3 regions of the Candidatus Streptomyces philanthi genome follow, and region 2 is predicted to be linked to each of the others. Evidence: riboswitches for the same ligand, from Rfam matches in the RefSeq annotation. Region 2 holds a riboswitch; each other region holds the start of a gene.
The links. Region 2 has a riboswitch for cobalamin ahead of AC51EU_RS08505 (ribonucleoside-diphosphate reductase subunit alpha). Riboswitches for the same ligand answer to the same signal wherever they lie in the genome.
Positions count from the first base shown of each region.

Region 1: another riboswitch for cobalamin. It lies ahead of AC51EU_RS01805 (ABC transporter substrate-binding protein); the one in region 2 lies ahead of AC51EU_RS08505 (ribonucleoside-diphosphate reductase subunit alpha).
Region 3: another riboswitch for cobalamin. It lies ahead of AC51EU_RS08360 (CoA-acylating methylmalonate-semialdehyde dehydrogenase); the one in region 2 lies ahead of AC51EU_RS08505 (ribonucleoside-diphosphate reductase subunit alpha).

Region 1 is NZ_JCANQV010000005.1:37,303-41,416, reverse strand. Features, by position in the region: gene AC51EU_RS01810 (FecCD family ABC transporter permease) at 1-102, opposite strand, end outside; gene AC51EU_RS01805 (ABC transporter substrate-binding protein) at 99-1,082, opposite strand; cobalamin riboswitch at 1,124-1,261, opposite strand; gene AC51EU_RS01800 (peptidoglycan-binding protein) at 1,398-2,738, opposite strand; gene AC51EU_RS01795 (ABC transporter ATP-binding protein) at 3,165-4,114, opposite strand, start outside.
Region 2 is NZ_JCANQV010000046.1:17,174-21,830, forward strand. Features, by position in the region: gene mctP (monocarboxylate uptake permease MctP) at 1-1,440, shown strand, start outside; gene AC51EU_RS08500 (Uma2 family endonuclease) at 1,534-2,121, opposite strand; cobalamin riboswitch at 2,252-2,412, shown strand; gene AC51EU_RS08505 (ribonucleoside-diphosphate reductase subunit alpha) at 2,575-4,657, shown strand, end outside.
Region 3 is NZ_JCANQV010000045.1:15,799-19,912, forward strand. Features, by position in the region: gene AC51EU_RS08355 (acyl-CoA dehydrogenase family protein) at 1-1,024, opposite strand, end outside; gene AC51EU_RS08360 (CoA-acylating methylmalonate-semialdehyde dehydrogenase) at 1,030-2,529, opposite strand; cobalamin riboswitch at 2,723-2,900, opposite strand; gene AC51EU_RS08365 (class I SAM-dependent methyltransferase) at 3,016-3,885, opposite strand.

The DNA of each region.
Region 1 (4,114 bases), on a different contig from region 2:
CTGGCCGATGGCCAGCCCGGCGACCGCCGAGGCGGCCAGCAGCACCACGAGGCCCGTCAGCACCAGCGGGAAGCGGGCCGCCGCGGGGAGCGGGGGCCTCATGCGGAACGCGGGTGGAGCTGCGCGGCCAGGTCCTCGACGGCGTCGGCGACGCGGACGCCGAGGACGGCGGAGGACAGCGGGAGCACCGCGAACCGCTTGTTCCTGATCGCCGGGACGTCGGCGAGCGCCGGGTCGTTCAGCAGACGCTTCTTCTTCGCCTCGACGCTCGTCCCGCCGTAGTCGTAGATCACGATGACCTCGGGCCCGCGGTCGATGACCTTCTCCCAGGAGACGGCGGAGAAGACCTTCCCGATGTCGCCGAAGACGTTCCGGCCGCCCGCCAGGGTGATGATCTGGTTGCCGATGCCCCGGCCGCCCGCGGTGAACGCGCTGCTGTCGCCGGAGTCGTACACGAGGACCGAGGGCCGGTGCACGCCCTTGAGGCGCTTGGTCACCGCGTCGATCCTCCCCTGGAGCCGCGCGACCAGCCTCTCGCCCCGCTCCGGGACGCCGAAGGTGCGCGCGACCTGGCGTATCTCGGTGGCCAGTTGCTCCGTGCCGACCGGGCCCTCGGCGCAGTTCTCGACGTTCAGCCGGGTGGCGATGCCGGTCTTCCGCAGCGTGGCGCGGTCGAGTCCGGCGCCCTTGTCGAAGGCGCTGGTGTAGCCGCCGTAGACGAAGTCCGGGTTCGCGCCCAGGAGGACCTCCTTGGACGGGTACTTGCCGGCGAGCACCTTCAGCCCCGCGTACGCGGACCGGTACTCCGGGAGGATCTTGTCGTCCAGGTACGCGGTGCCGGCGATCCGGTCGCGCAGCCCGAGGGCGAGCAGGATCTCGGTGGCGTGCTGGTTCATGGTGACGGCACGGTGGGGCGGCTGGGTGAACGTGGTCCGCTCACCGCAGTTGGTGACCGTGTACGGGAACCCTTCCGTCGTGCTCCGCCCACCCTTCGCGCCCTGCTCCGGCGCGCCGCAGGCGGCCACCGGGAGCACCAGGAGGAACGGGAGCAGCGCGCGCAGCGCGGCCCGGGGTCCGGACATGACGTTCTGCCTCTCCTGGGGAAGTCCTCGTTCCCCTGGTCGTACGGAGAAGGCGGCACGTCAGTGTCTGGCTCCCGGGGCCGCGGGGCTCCCGGTCACAGTGGCGGGACCGCACCGGATTCACACCGGTTTCCTGTCCTGCACCGCCTGGGGTTGGTGCGCACAGTGTGCCAGACGCTTCTCCCGGGACACCGTCCGGCTCCGCACCGGCCCAACGCGCGGTCAGCGGGGGCCGGTCAACGGCAGGCGAAGCCGCGCGGGGGCGGTGCGGTGCCCGGCGGGCCGGGGCAGGCCCGCCGGGCACCACGCGGGTGGTCAGCGGAAGAGGCGCTTCCAGGTTTCCGGGCCGGGGTAGCCGTCGGCGTCGGCGCCGCGCCAGCCCTGGGACCGTTGGAACGCCTCGACGTTGCGGCGGTCGGACTCGCTCCAGCGGGGGCCGGGGCCCTGGGAGTAGTGCTTGCCGAAGCCCTTCTTCACCAGTTGCTTCCCGAGCCGGGAGACATGGGCGTTGTTCGCGCCGGGGCGGAAGTACTGCTTACCGGGGAACGCCGTGGACTGGCCGCTGCCCGAGCCGCCGCCGGACGTGCCGCCGGAGCCGCCGGACGAGCCGCCGACGTTCTTGCCCGTGCCGTCGACCAGGTAGCGCCAGGTGGCCGGGCCGGGGATGCCGTCGGCCTCCGCCCCGGACCAGCCCTGGGCCTTCTGGAACGCCTGGGTGGCCTTGCGGTCGGAGTCGGACCACCGGGGGCCCGGACCCTGCGAGTAGAACTTCCCGGCACCGCGCTTGACCAGCATCTGCCCGAGCTTGGTGACGTTCGCGTTGTGGGCGCCTGGGCCGAAGGACGACGCGCCCGGGAACGCGTTGCCGCCGCCTCCGGTGTTGCCGCCCTCACCGCCGGAGGTGACCACGTTCTTGTAGCGGTAGGGGACGTACTTGGCGGAGTTGGAGGTGTACGCGTAGGGGAGGGTCCGCTTGACCGCCCCGAGGCCGCCGGCCTCCTCCATCACCACGTACCGGGTGCGGGCGCTGTCGGCCCAGCCGGCGAAGAGCACCACGTGCGAGCCCTTCTCGGGGTTCGCCGGGTTGTGGTAGAGCAGCATGTCGCCGGGCTGGAGCTGGCTCTTGGAGATCCGGACGCCGTACTGGTGGATGTCGCCGGTCCAGTGGTTGCCGGACAGGCCCCAGGCCATGGAGATGAAGCCGGAGCAGTCCTGCCGGTAGCCGTCCGACCAGTAGCCGTTCCAGACGTACGGCACCCGGGCGTCCACCCAGGTCTGGGCGCGGGCGAGGATCTGCTGGCGCGTCAGCGACAGGTCGTGGCCCGCCGTCCGCGCCAACTGCCGGCGGCCGTGCAGCGGCCCCGGGTCGCCCTGCGGGTTCGCGGCCCTGGTGGCCGCGGCGGGGACGGCCGGGACGGACGCGGGGGAGGCGGTGATGGGGGACGTGGTGGTGCTGTGGGCCGGGGCGGGCGTCGCGGTGGCCGCGAACGAGGCTCCCGCACCGCCCAGCAGCGTGGCCCCGGTCAGGGTCGCCACGGCGGCGATGTCGCGGCCCCGTACGCCGCGGCAGCCGGTGTCCTCGGTGCGCTGGAGCCGGCATCCGGGGCATGTACAGGTGTCGAGGGGTATGTCGACGAAGGTGGGGGCTGCCGTCATCGTGTGACCTGCTTCCTGAGGGGACGGGGGAGGGGCGGCGGTACGCGCCCGCCGTTCCGGGCGGGCGCAGGGGGGCCGGCGACGACCGTGCCGGTCACGGCCGGTGCAGCAAGGCCGGGCATCTGGCTCACCTCGCAGTCGATGGGTGCGTACGCCCCGGATCCGGGCAGGCGGGAGCGCGTCCACCCATGATGATCATGATCGAGGTTCATCCTAGAATGAGGTGAAAGCGGACCGAAAGAGCGTTTAAGTCTTTTGTCTGTTTCGGTATCTGGCGCTCGATGTGTTCCAACGGCCCGGAAGCCGCTGTGACCTGGCCGTCCCGGCTCCCGTTCCGTCGTCGCCGTGAGGATGAGACGAGGGGCCGGCCCGCACGGACACCCCGGAGGCCCCTCCCGGGCTTCGCGCCGACCGCCCCCGACCGCGCTACGAGCGGACTCCCGCCGATTCGCCCGGTGGCCGGTGCAGCCGGTGGAGGCGGGCGTAGGCCGGGTTGTGGGCGAGCAGCTCGTCATGGGTGCCGCGGGCGACACAGCGACCCTGGTCGAGCAGGACGATCTGGTCGGCGTCGCGGACCGTGAGCAGGTTGTGGGAGATGATGATCGTGGTGCGTCCGGACATCAGCAGGCGCAGGGGCTCCAGGACCCGGCGGCTCGATTCGGCGTCGAGGCCGGTGGTCGGCTCGTCCAGGATGAGGACGGGGGCGTCCCGGATCATCGCGCGGGCGATGGCGAGGCGCTGGCGCTGGCCGCCGGAGAGCAGCCGGCCGCGCTGGCCCACCACGGTGTCGTAGCCGTCGGGCAGGGCGCTGATGAAATCGTGGGCGTCCGCCGCGCGGGCCGCGGCGCGGATCTCCGCCTCACCGGCCTCCGGACGCCCGTACGCGATGTTCTCGCGGACCGTGCCGTGGAAGACCAGCGTCTCCTGGAGCACCACGGCGACGTTCTCCCGCAGCTCGTCGAGGGCGAGGTCGCGCAGGTCGACGCCGTCGAGCCGCACCGATCCGGACGACGGGTCGTAGAAGCGGAGCAGCAGCTTGGAGACGGTCGACTTGCCCGCCCCGCTGGCCCCGACCAGCGCCAGGGTCTCTCCCGGGGCCGCCGTGAACGACACCTGCGACAGCGCCGGTGTCTCGACGTCCGGGTAGTGGAAGGAGACCTTGTCGAACGTGACGGCGCCCCGGGCGCGCCCCAGCGGGCGCGGGGTCGCGGGATCGGCGACCTGAGGGCGCTGGTCGAGGAGTTCGATGATCCGTTCTCCGGCCGCGGAGGCCGAGAAGAAGATGTTGCCGAGTCCCGAGATCCCCTGGATCGGGGCGAACAGCCTGCTCAGCAGGCCCAGGAACACCATCAGTCCGCCCAGTGAGAGCCGCCCGT
Region 2 (4,657 bases):
TTCGTCGCCGTCCCCGCGGCGATCTACGCGGCGGGCGCCTCCGGCTTCTTCGCGGTGCCGTACACGATCCTGGTCTACCCGCTGATCTTCACCTTCCTGCCCCGGCTGTGGTCGGTCTCGCACCGCCACGGCTATGTCACCACCTCCGACTTCGTGCGCGGCCGCTTCGGCTCCAAGGGGCTCTCACTGGCCGTCGCGCTCACCGGCATCCTCGCGACGATGCCGTACATCGCGCTCCAACTCGTCGGCATCCAGGCCGTGCTGGACGTGATGGGCGTCGGCGGCGGCGCGTCCGGCAACTGGTTCGTCAAGGACCTGCCGCTGCTCATCGCGTTCGCGGTGCTCGCCGCGTACACCTACTCGTCGGGGCTGCGCGCGCCCGCGCTGATCGCGTTCGTCAAGGACGGGCTGATCTACCTCGTCATCGCGGTGGCGATCATCTACATCCCCATCAAACTCGGTGGTTTCCACGCCGTCTTCGACGCGGCGGGCAAGGCACTCGCCGAGACGGGACCGACCGGGAAGCCGCGCGGCGAGCTGGTCAGCGGCCCGAACAGCCAGTGGGCGTACGCGACGCTGGCGCTCGGCTCGGCGCTGGCGCTGTTCATGTACCCGCACTCGATCACCGCGACGCTCTCCTCCCGCAGCCGCGACGTCATCCGCCGCAACACCACGATCCTGCCGCTGTACTCGCTGATGCTGGGCTTCCTCGCGCTGCTCGGCTTCATGGCGGTCAAGGCCGGCACCGACACCCACGGCAACGCGCAGCTGGCGATCCCGCAGCTGTTCGCGGACATGTTCCCCAGCTGGTTCGCCGGGGTGGCGTTCGCGGCCATCGGCATCGGCGCGCTGGTGCCCGCGGCGATCATGTCGATCGCCGCGGCCAACCTCTTCACCCGCAACGTCTACAAGGACTTCCTGCGCCCCGGCGCCACCCCGGAGCAGGAGCACAAGGTCGCCAAGCTGGTCTCCCTGCTGGTGAAGGTCGGCGCGCTGGTCTTCGTCCTGGGCATGGACAAGACCGTCGCGATCAACTTCCAGCTGCTGGGCGGCATCTGGATCCTCCAGACCATGCCGGCGCTGGTCGGCGGGCTGTTCACCCGCTGGTTCCACCGCTGGGCGCTGCTCGCCGGCTGGGCCGCGGGCATGATCTACGGCACGCTCGCGGCGTACGGCGTGGCCAGCCCGACGCAGGCCCACTTCGGTGGTTCGAGCGCCGAGATCCCCGGCATCGGCCAGATCGGCTACATCGGTCTCACCGCCTTCGTCCTCAATGTCGTGGTGACGGTGGTCCTCACCCTCGTCCTGCGCGCCGTGAAGGCCCCCCAGGGCACCGACGAGACCAGCCCCGCCGACTACACCGCCGACGCCGGCGACACGGGCGTACGCACCACCCCGCCCCGCCCGGCCGAGGACGCGGGCGTCCCGACCGGGCACTGAGCGGTACGGGCCGTCGCGTCCCCTGCGGGGGGGCGCGGCGGCCCTGGCCTGCGCGGCCGGCCACCGGGGGCCCGGCTCACCGGGCGGGCCGGGTCACCGCACCCAGTCCTTGAGCGCCTCCGTCTCCAGCGTGATGCCCACCGGGTCCGGCAGCGCGAGCGTCCTGCCGAACGGCACGGTGTGCACGTCCGCATAGCGGACGCCGTCCGGCTCGCTGAACACCGTCGCCTCGCACGCCTCCCGGTCGATCAGCAGAAACACCGGAATACCGGTCTCCGCGTAGGCGCGGGGCTTCTCGACACGGTCGCGCCGGTCGGTGTCGGAGTCATAAGAGGTGACTTCGACGACCATCAGGACCGGGGCGGGGTCGGCCCACTCGCCCTGGCCGACGAAGGCACCGCTGCGCGCGAGCGAACCGTCCGGGCGGGCCCGGCCGCCCCGGTACTCCTCCACCTTGAGCCCTTGGTCAGGGTAGAGCCACAGCTCCGGCCTCGACTGGAGGCAAATGCGCATCAGCCACTCGATGATCCGCCCGTGGTCCCCGTCCGGCACGGCCTTGCTCCTGATCTTCCCGTCGATGAGTTCCAGCCGCGCGCCCTCCTCGGAGCGCGCGAGTATCGCGGCGGCCTCTTCGAAGTACTCGGCGAGAAGCCCGTGCGGACGGTCGGCGAGCGCGGTCATGGAACCCTCTCCTTACTGCCTCGGGCGGAGCAGAGAACGTACGGCCGACGATAGCCGAGGGCACTGACAGGCACCGCTCGATCACACGCGACACACAAGATGTGGTGGCGCCTGCACGGCCCAACACAAGATGTATGCTCGTGCTCGCTGTCGCCGCAGGGGAATCCGGTGCGAGTCCGGAACTGTCCCGCAACGGTGTACGTGTGCGCACATTTCGCCTGATCCCGTCCCGGACGTGGTCACGGCTGCGCGCCCGTGAGTCCGAGGACCTGCCGACGGTACGGCCGCGCCGTCCCCGGCGCGGGCGTCGATACGTCCGGGCCCCGAGGGTTGGGCCGGTGGACGCCGCGCGGTGTGCCCGCGCGCCCGCGGCCGCGGCCGGGGTGCGCACGCCCCCGTGCGCGCCCGTCGAGTTCCCCCTCCCGGCCTTCGTCGAGTGAGGGAGAGCAGCACGTGACCATCGCGCCATCGGAGCCCGTGTCGGACACCGGGGCCGTACCGCCCGCCGCCACCACGCTCCCCGCCGGGAACCTCCCCGCCCCGGACGCCGGTGACGGCCCGGGCACCGCCCTGCTCCGCACCCTGACCGAGCTGACCGCGGACCTCACCGCGACCGACCCCGGCAAGGTCGCCGCCGCCGCGCTGCGCGGCCGGCACCCCGGCTCCGACGAGGCCGGGCTGCGGGACCTCGCCATCGAGGCCGCGGCCGGTCTGATCGGCGACGAGCCCCAGTACTCCCGGCTCGCCGCCCGGCTGCTCACCCTCGCCATCGCCGAGGAGGCCGCGGGCCAGGGCGCCGACGCGTTCTCCGCCTCCGTCGCCACCGGCCACCGCGAGGGCCTGATCGCCGACCGCACCGCCGCCTTCGTCGCCACCCACGCGGACCGGCTGGACGCCCTTGTCGAGGCCGCGCTCGCCGACGGCGCCGACGACCGCTTCGGCTACTTCGGCCTGCGCACCCTCTACTCCCGCTACCTGCTGCGCCACCCCGTGACCCGGAAGGTCGTGGAGACGCCCCAGCACTTCCTCCTGCGGGTGGCCTGCGGCCTGGCCGAGGACGACGGCGAGCGGGCGCTGGCGGACGTCGCCGAGCTGTACCGCCTCACCAGCACCCTGTCCTACCTGCCCTCCTCCCCCACCCTCTTCAACTCCGGCACCCGGCACCCGCAGATGTCCTCCTGCTATCTGCTGGACTCCCCGCTGGACGAGCTGGACTCGATCTACGACCGCTACCACCAGGTCGCCCGGCTCTCCAAGCACGCCGGCGGCATCGGTCTGTCGTACTCCCGCATCCGGGCGCGCGGCTCGCTGATCCGGGGCACCAACGGGCACTCCAACGGCATCGTGCCGTTCCTGCGCACCCTGGACGCCTCGGTCGCCGCGGTGAACCAGGGCGGCCGCCGCAAGGGCGCCGCCTGCGTCTACCTGGAGACCTGGCACGCGGACATCGAGGAGTTCCTGGAGCTCCGCGACAACACCGGTGAGGACGCCCGCCGCACCCACAACCTCAACATCGCCCACTGGATCCCGGACGAGTTCATGCGCCGGGTCGCGGACGACGCCGACTGGTCGCTGTTCTCCCCGGTCGACGTCCCCGGGCTGGTGGACCTGTGGGGCGAGGAGTTCGACACCGCGTACCGCGAGGCGGAGGCCGCGGGCAAGGCCGTCAAGCAGATCCCGGCGCGGGCGCTGTACGCGCGGATGATGCGGACGCTCGCGCAGACCGGCAACGGCTGGATGACGTTCAAGGACGCCGCCAACCGCACCGCCAACCAGACCGCCGAGCCCGGCCGGGTCGTCCACTCCTCCAACCTGTGCACCGAGATCCTGGAGGTCACCGACGACGGGGAGACCGCCGTCTGCAACCTCGGCTCGGTCAACCTCGCCGCGCACCTGCGCGAGGACACCGCCGACTGGCGGGAGGCGGTGGACTGGGAGCGGCTGGACGCCACGGTGCGGACCGCGGTGACCTTCCTCGACCGCGTGGTGGACATCAACTTCTACCCGACCGAGCAGGCCGGCGCGTCCAACGCCCGCTGGCGGCCGGTCGGCCTGGGCCTGATGGGGCTCCAGGACGTCTTCTTCCGGCTGCGGCTGCCGTTCGACTCGCCGCAGGCGCGGGAGCTGTCGACCCGTATCTCCGAGCGGATCATGCTCGCGGCGTACGAGGCGTCCGCCGATCTCGCCGAGCGGCACGGCCCGCACCCGGCCTGGTCCGCGACCCGTACCGCCCGTGGCGTGCTCCACCCCGACCACTATCCGGACGCGGAGCCCCGCTGGGCGGACCGCTGGGCGGCGCTGCGCGCCCGCGTCGCCGCCACCGGCATGCGCAACTCGCTGCTGCTGGCGATCGCGCCGACCGCGACCATCGCCTCCATCGCCGGTGTCTACGAGTGCATCGAGCCGCAGGTGTCCAACCTGTTCAAGCGCGAGACGCTGTCCGGTGAGTTCCTCCAGGTCAACACGTATCTGGTCGAGGAGCTGAAGGCGCTCGGCGTGTGGGACGCGCGCACCCGGGACGCGCTGCGCGAGGCCA
Region 3 (4,114 bases), on a different contig from region 2:
CGTAGCCGCCGTGCAGTTGCAGGGCCCGGTCGGCGACGGAGTAACCGGTGTCGGTGGCGAACCGCTTGGCCATCGCGCACAGCTGCGGTGCCTGCGGATCACCCCGGTCGAGGGCCCCGGCCGCCTGGAGGACCAGCGCCCGGGCCGCCGTCAGCTCCGTCGCCATGTCGGCGAGCCGGAACCGCAGCGCCTCGGAGTCCAGCAACCTGCCGCCGAACGCCTCCCGGTCGGCAAGATGCGCCAGACTGCGGTCGAGGGCGCTGCGGGCACCGCCGAGCGAGCAGGCCGCGATGCCGAGCCGGCCGCCGTTCAGCCCGTTCATGGCGATACGGAACCCCTCGCCCGCACCGCCGAGCATCCGGCCCGCGGGCACCCGCACCCCGTCGAGGACGACCTGCCGGGTGGGCTGCGCGTTCCAGCCCATCTTCCGCTCGTTGGGGCCGAAGGAGACCCCCGGGTCGTCCCGGTCGACGAGGAACGCGGAGATCCCGCGCGGGCCCTCGCCGCCGGTGCGCGCCATCACGAGGTACAGCTGCGAGGACCCGGCGCCGGAGATGAACTGCTTGACGCCGGTCAGCACATGGCCGTCCCCGTCGCGGACCGCGCGGGTGCTCAGCGCCGCCGCGTCGGAACCGGCGCCCGGCTCGGTCAGGCAGTAGCTCGCCAGGTCCTCCATGGCGCACAACCGGGGCAGCCAGCGCTCGCGCTGCGCCGCGTCGCCGTAGCGGTCGATCATCCAGGCGACCATGTTGTGGATGGACAGGTACCCCGCGAGGGACGGGCAACCGGAGGCCAGCGCCTCGAAGACGAGGACGCCGTCGGTGCGCCCGAGGCCCGAACCACCGGACTCCTCACGGACGTAGACCCCGCCGAGCCCGAGCCCGGCCGCCTTGCGCAGCACGTCGAGCGGGAAGTGCTTGTCGCGGTCCCACTCCACGGCGTGCGGGGCGAGCTGGTCCTGGGCGAAGTCGAGGGTGGTCTCGACGAGGGCGAGCTGGTCCTCGGTCAGCATGGTGGTGGTCATCGCCCTCACCCCATGGTCGGCAGGGTGAAGCTCGCGCCCTCCTTGGCCCCGGAGGGCCAGCGCGAGGTGACGGTCTTGGTCCGGGTGTAGAAGCGGATGGCGTCGGGGCCGTGCTGGTTGAGGTCACCGAAGCCGGAGCGCTTCCAGCCGCCGAACGTGTGGTACGCGACCGGCACCGGGATGGGCACGTTGACGCCGACCATGCCGGTGTCCACCCGCCGGGTGAAGTCGCGCGCGGTGTCCCCGTCCCGGGTGAAGATCGCGACACCGTTGCCGTAGGGGTGCTCGCTGGGCAGCCGCAGCGCCTCCTCGTAGTCGGCGGCGCGCACCACGCACAGCACGGGGCCGAAGATCTCCTCCCGGTAGACCCGCATCGACGGGCTCACCCGGTCGAAGAGCGAGGCGCCCGCGAAGAAGCCGTTCTCGTGGCCGGGCAGGGTGAAGCCCCGTCCGTCCACGACGAGTTCGGCGCCCTCGTTGACGCCGATGTCGACATAGCGGCGTACCCGGTCGACGGCGTCCCGGCCGACGAGGGGACCGAAGTCGGCCCCGGGGTCGTCGGACCTGCCGACGCGCAGCGTCCCGATCCGTTCCTTGAGGCGGGCGACCAGGGCGTCCGCGGTGCGCTCGCCGACCGGCACCGCGACGGAGACCGCCATGCAGCGCTCGCCGGCGGAGCCGTAGCCCGCGCCGATCAGGGCGTCCACCGCCTGGTCGAGGTCGGCGTCCGGCATCACGATCAGATGGTTCTTGGCGCCCCCGAAGCACTGGGCGCGCTTGCCGTGCGCGGCGGCGGTGGCGTAGACGTGCGAGGCGACCGGGGTGGAGCCGACGAAGCCGATCGCGCCGACCCGGGGATCGGTCAGAAGGGTGGCGGCCGCCTCCTCGCCGCCGTTGACGACATTGAGGACGCCCGGCGGCAGGCCCGCCTCCAGGAACAGTTCGGCCAGCCGCAGCGGCACCGACGGGTCGCGCTCCGACGGCTTGAGGACGAAGGAGTTTCCGCAGGCCAGCGCGGGCGCGGCCTTCCACAGGGGGATCATCGCGGGGAAGTTGAACGGCGTGATGCCCGCGGCGACACCGACGGGCGCGCGCAGGGAGTGCACATCGATGCCCCGGCCCGCGTTGTCGGTGAACTCGCCCTTGAGGAGGTGCGGGATGCCCGCGGCGAACTCGACGACCTCCAGCCCGCGCTGGATGTCCCCGTGGGCGTCGGCCACGGTCTTGCCGTGCTCGGAGGAGAGCAGCCGGGCCAGCGCGTCCCGTTCCCCCTCGACCAGTTGGAGGAAGCGCAGGAGGACCCGGGCGCGGCGCTGCGGGTTCCACTCGCCCCATTCGCGCTGCGCCCGGACGGCGTCGGCGATCGCCGCCGCGGTGTCGGCGCGGCCGGCGAGCGGCACCCGCGCCTGGACCTCGCCGGTGTTGGGGTCGTGCACATCGCCGTACGTCCCCGAGGTGCCCGGGGTGTGCTCGCCGCCGATGAGATGCGTCAGTTCACGGACCATGGATGCCTGCTCTCGTCAGGTGAGATCCGGGATGGCGCGCCCGTCACCAAGGACCGGGACCGGTGGGGTGCCGGGCGCGGGAACACGTCGGCCCGAAGGCCGTCAGGCGGGGCGGAAGACCGCCCGCGGGGCCGGATCACCAGGATCACGGGTGCGCACCGGTGCCATGCGTGTCTGCTCCATCCTCGTGGACAACACGGAACGTTCCGCGGCCGGTATCCTGACTCCCGGATCTCCGCGCGCTCCCCGGCCTTCCCGGCGGTTCCTCCGCCAGTGGCCTTTCCTGCCAGACGAGCGCACTCCCCGGTCACAGTGGCGGGACCGTGCCGGACTCGCACCGGCTTCCCTGCACCGCGGACCTTGTACTCCGACGATATAGTTGGACGTCCTAGTAAGTCCAGCCCTCACCTCCCGCACGCCGAGTCCGGCCCGGCATGCCGAGGGCCCGGGTCAATGGCCCGGGCCCAGGTGGCACGCGGTCCGCCCTCAGTCCGTGGCGTCGTCCGGCCGCACCGCGCGCAGCGCGTACAGCATCGGGACGATCGGCCGCTCCGGGGGCAGCCGCCACCAGCCGTTCTCCGCCGGCACCATCTCCTCGAAGCGGCGCCACGGCACCCGGTCCGTCTCCCGCAGCAGATCGATCCGCAGCCCCGCCCCGACCAGCGCCGAGACCACCTCACCGAGGCCGTGCCGCCACTCGTAGCACGTCGTCGCGCCGTCGAGCGCCGGCCCGTCGGTGTAGGTGACGGGCGCGTCGCTGCGCAGCGGCCCGCGGCCCGCCATGTAGTCGTGACGCAGAAGGAGTTGCTGGTGCTCCGGCAAGGCGGGGTCGGCGGACAGGCCCAGCGAGTCCAGCAGCGGGTGGAACTCCACCAGGTACAGGGTGCCGCCCGGCCGCAGCAGTCCATGGACGACACGGGCCCAGCGGGGCAGGTCCGGGAGGTAGCACAGCGCCCCCTTGCCCGTGTAGACCACGTCGAACCGCCGCCCGTCCAGCGCCTCGCCCGCCCGGTGGACGTCGGAGCGGACGAACTCCATCCGCCGCCCGCCCTCGGCGGCCAGCCGGCGCGCCTCGGCGACGGCGGCCCCCGAGATGTCCAGGCCCACCGTCCGTGCGCCCCGGTCGGCGAACGCCGCGGTCTCCGTGCCCAGATGGCACTGGAGGTGCAGGACGTCCCGCCCTTCGAGACCTCCCAGGTCCTCCCACTCGAAGGGCGCGAACCAGTCCTCCGCGGTCCGCGTGCCGTTCAGCCCGTAGAAGGCGCTGGCCACATGGACGGGCGTACGGGCGTCCCAGTTCGCCTCGTTGGCCCGCACCATCTCCTCGACCGTCGGTCCACTCGTCTCTGTCTCCATCCGCCCCTTCTACCTCTCCGGGCCACGGGCGTACCAGGGTTCGTACCGCATCCGGCCAACCCTCCGGCGCCGGAGGGGAGTTCCGATGGCGGGGAGTTGCGTGCCGTTGGCCTGATTTGCCCGTACCCGCTCCGGGGGGCCGCGCACACCGCCCGTCCGGGGACGCGGGCGGTGTGCGCAATTGACTGCCCCTGCCACCTGCAACAACCGCTGATCAGTGGGTATGTTG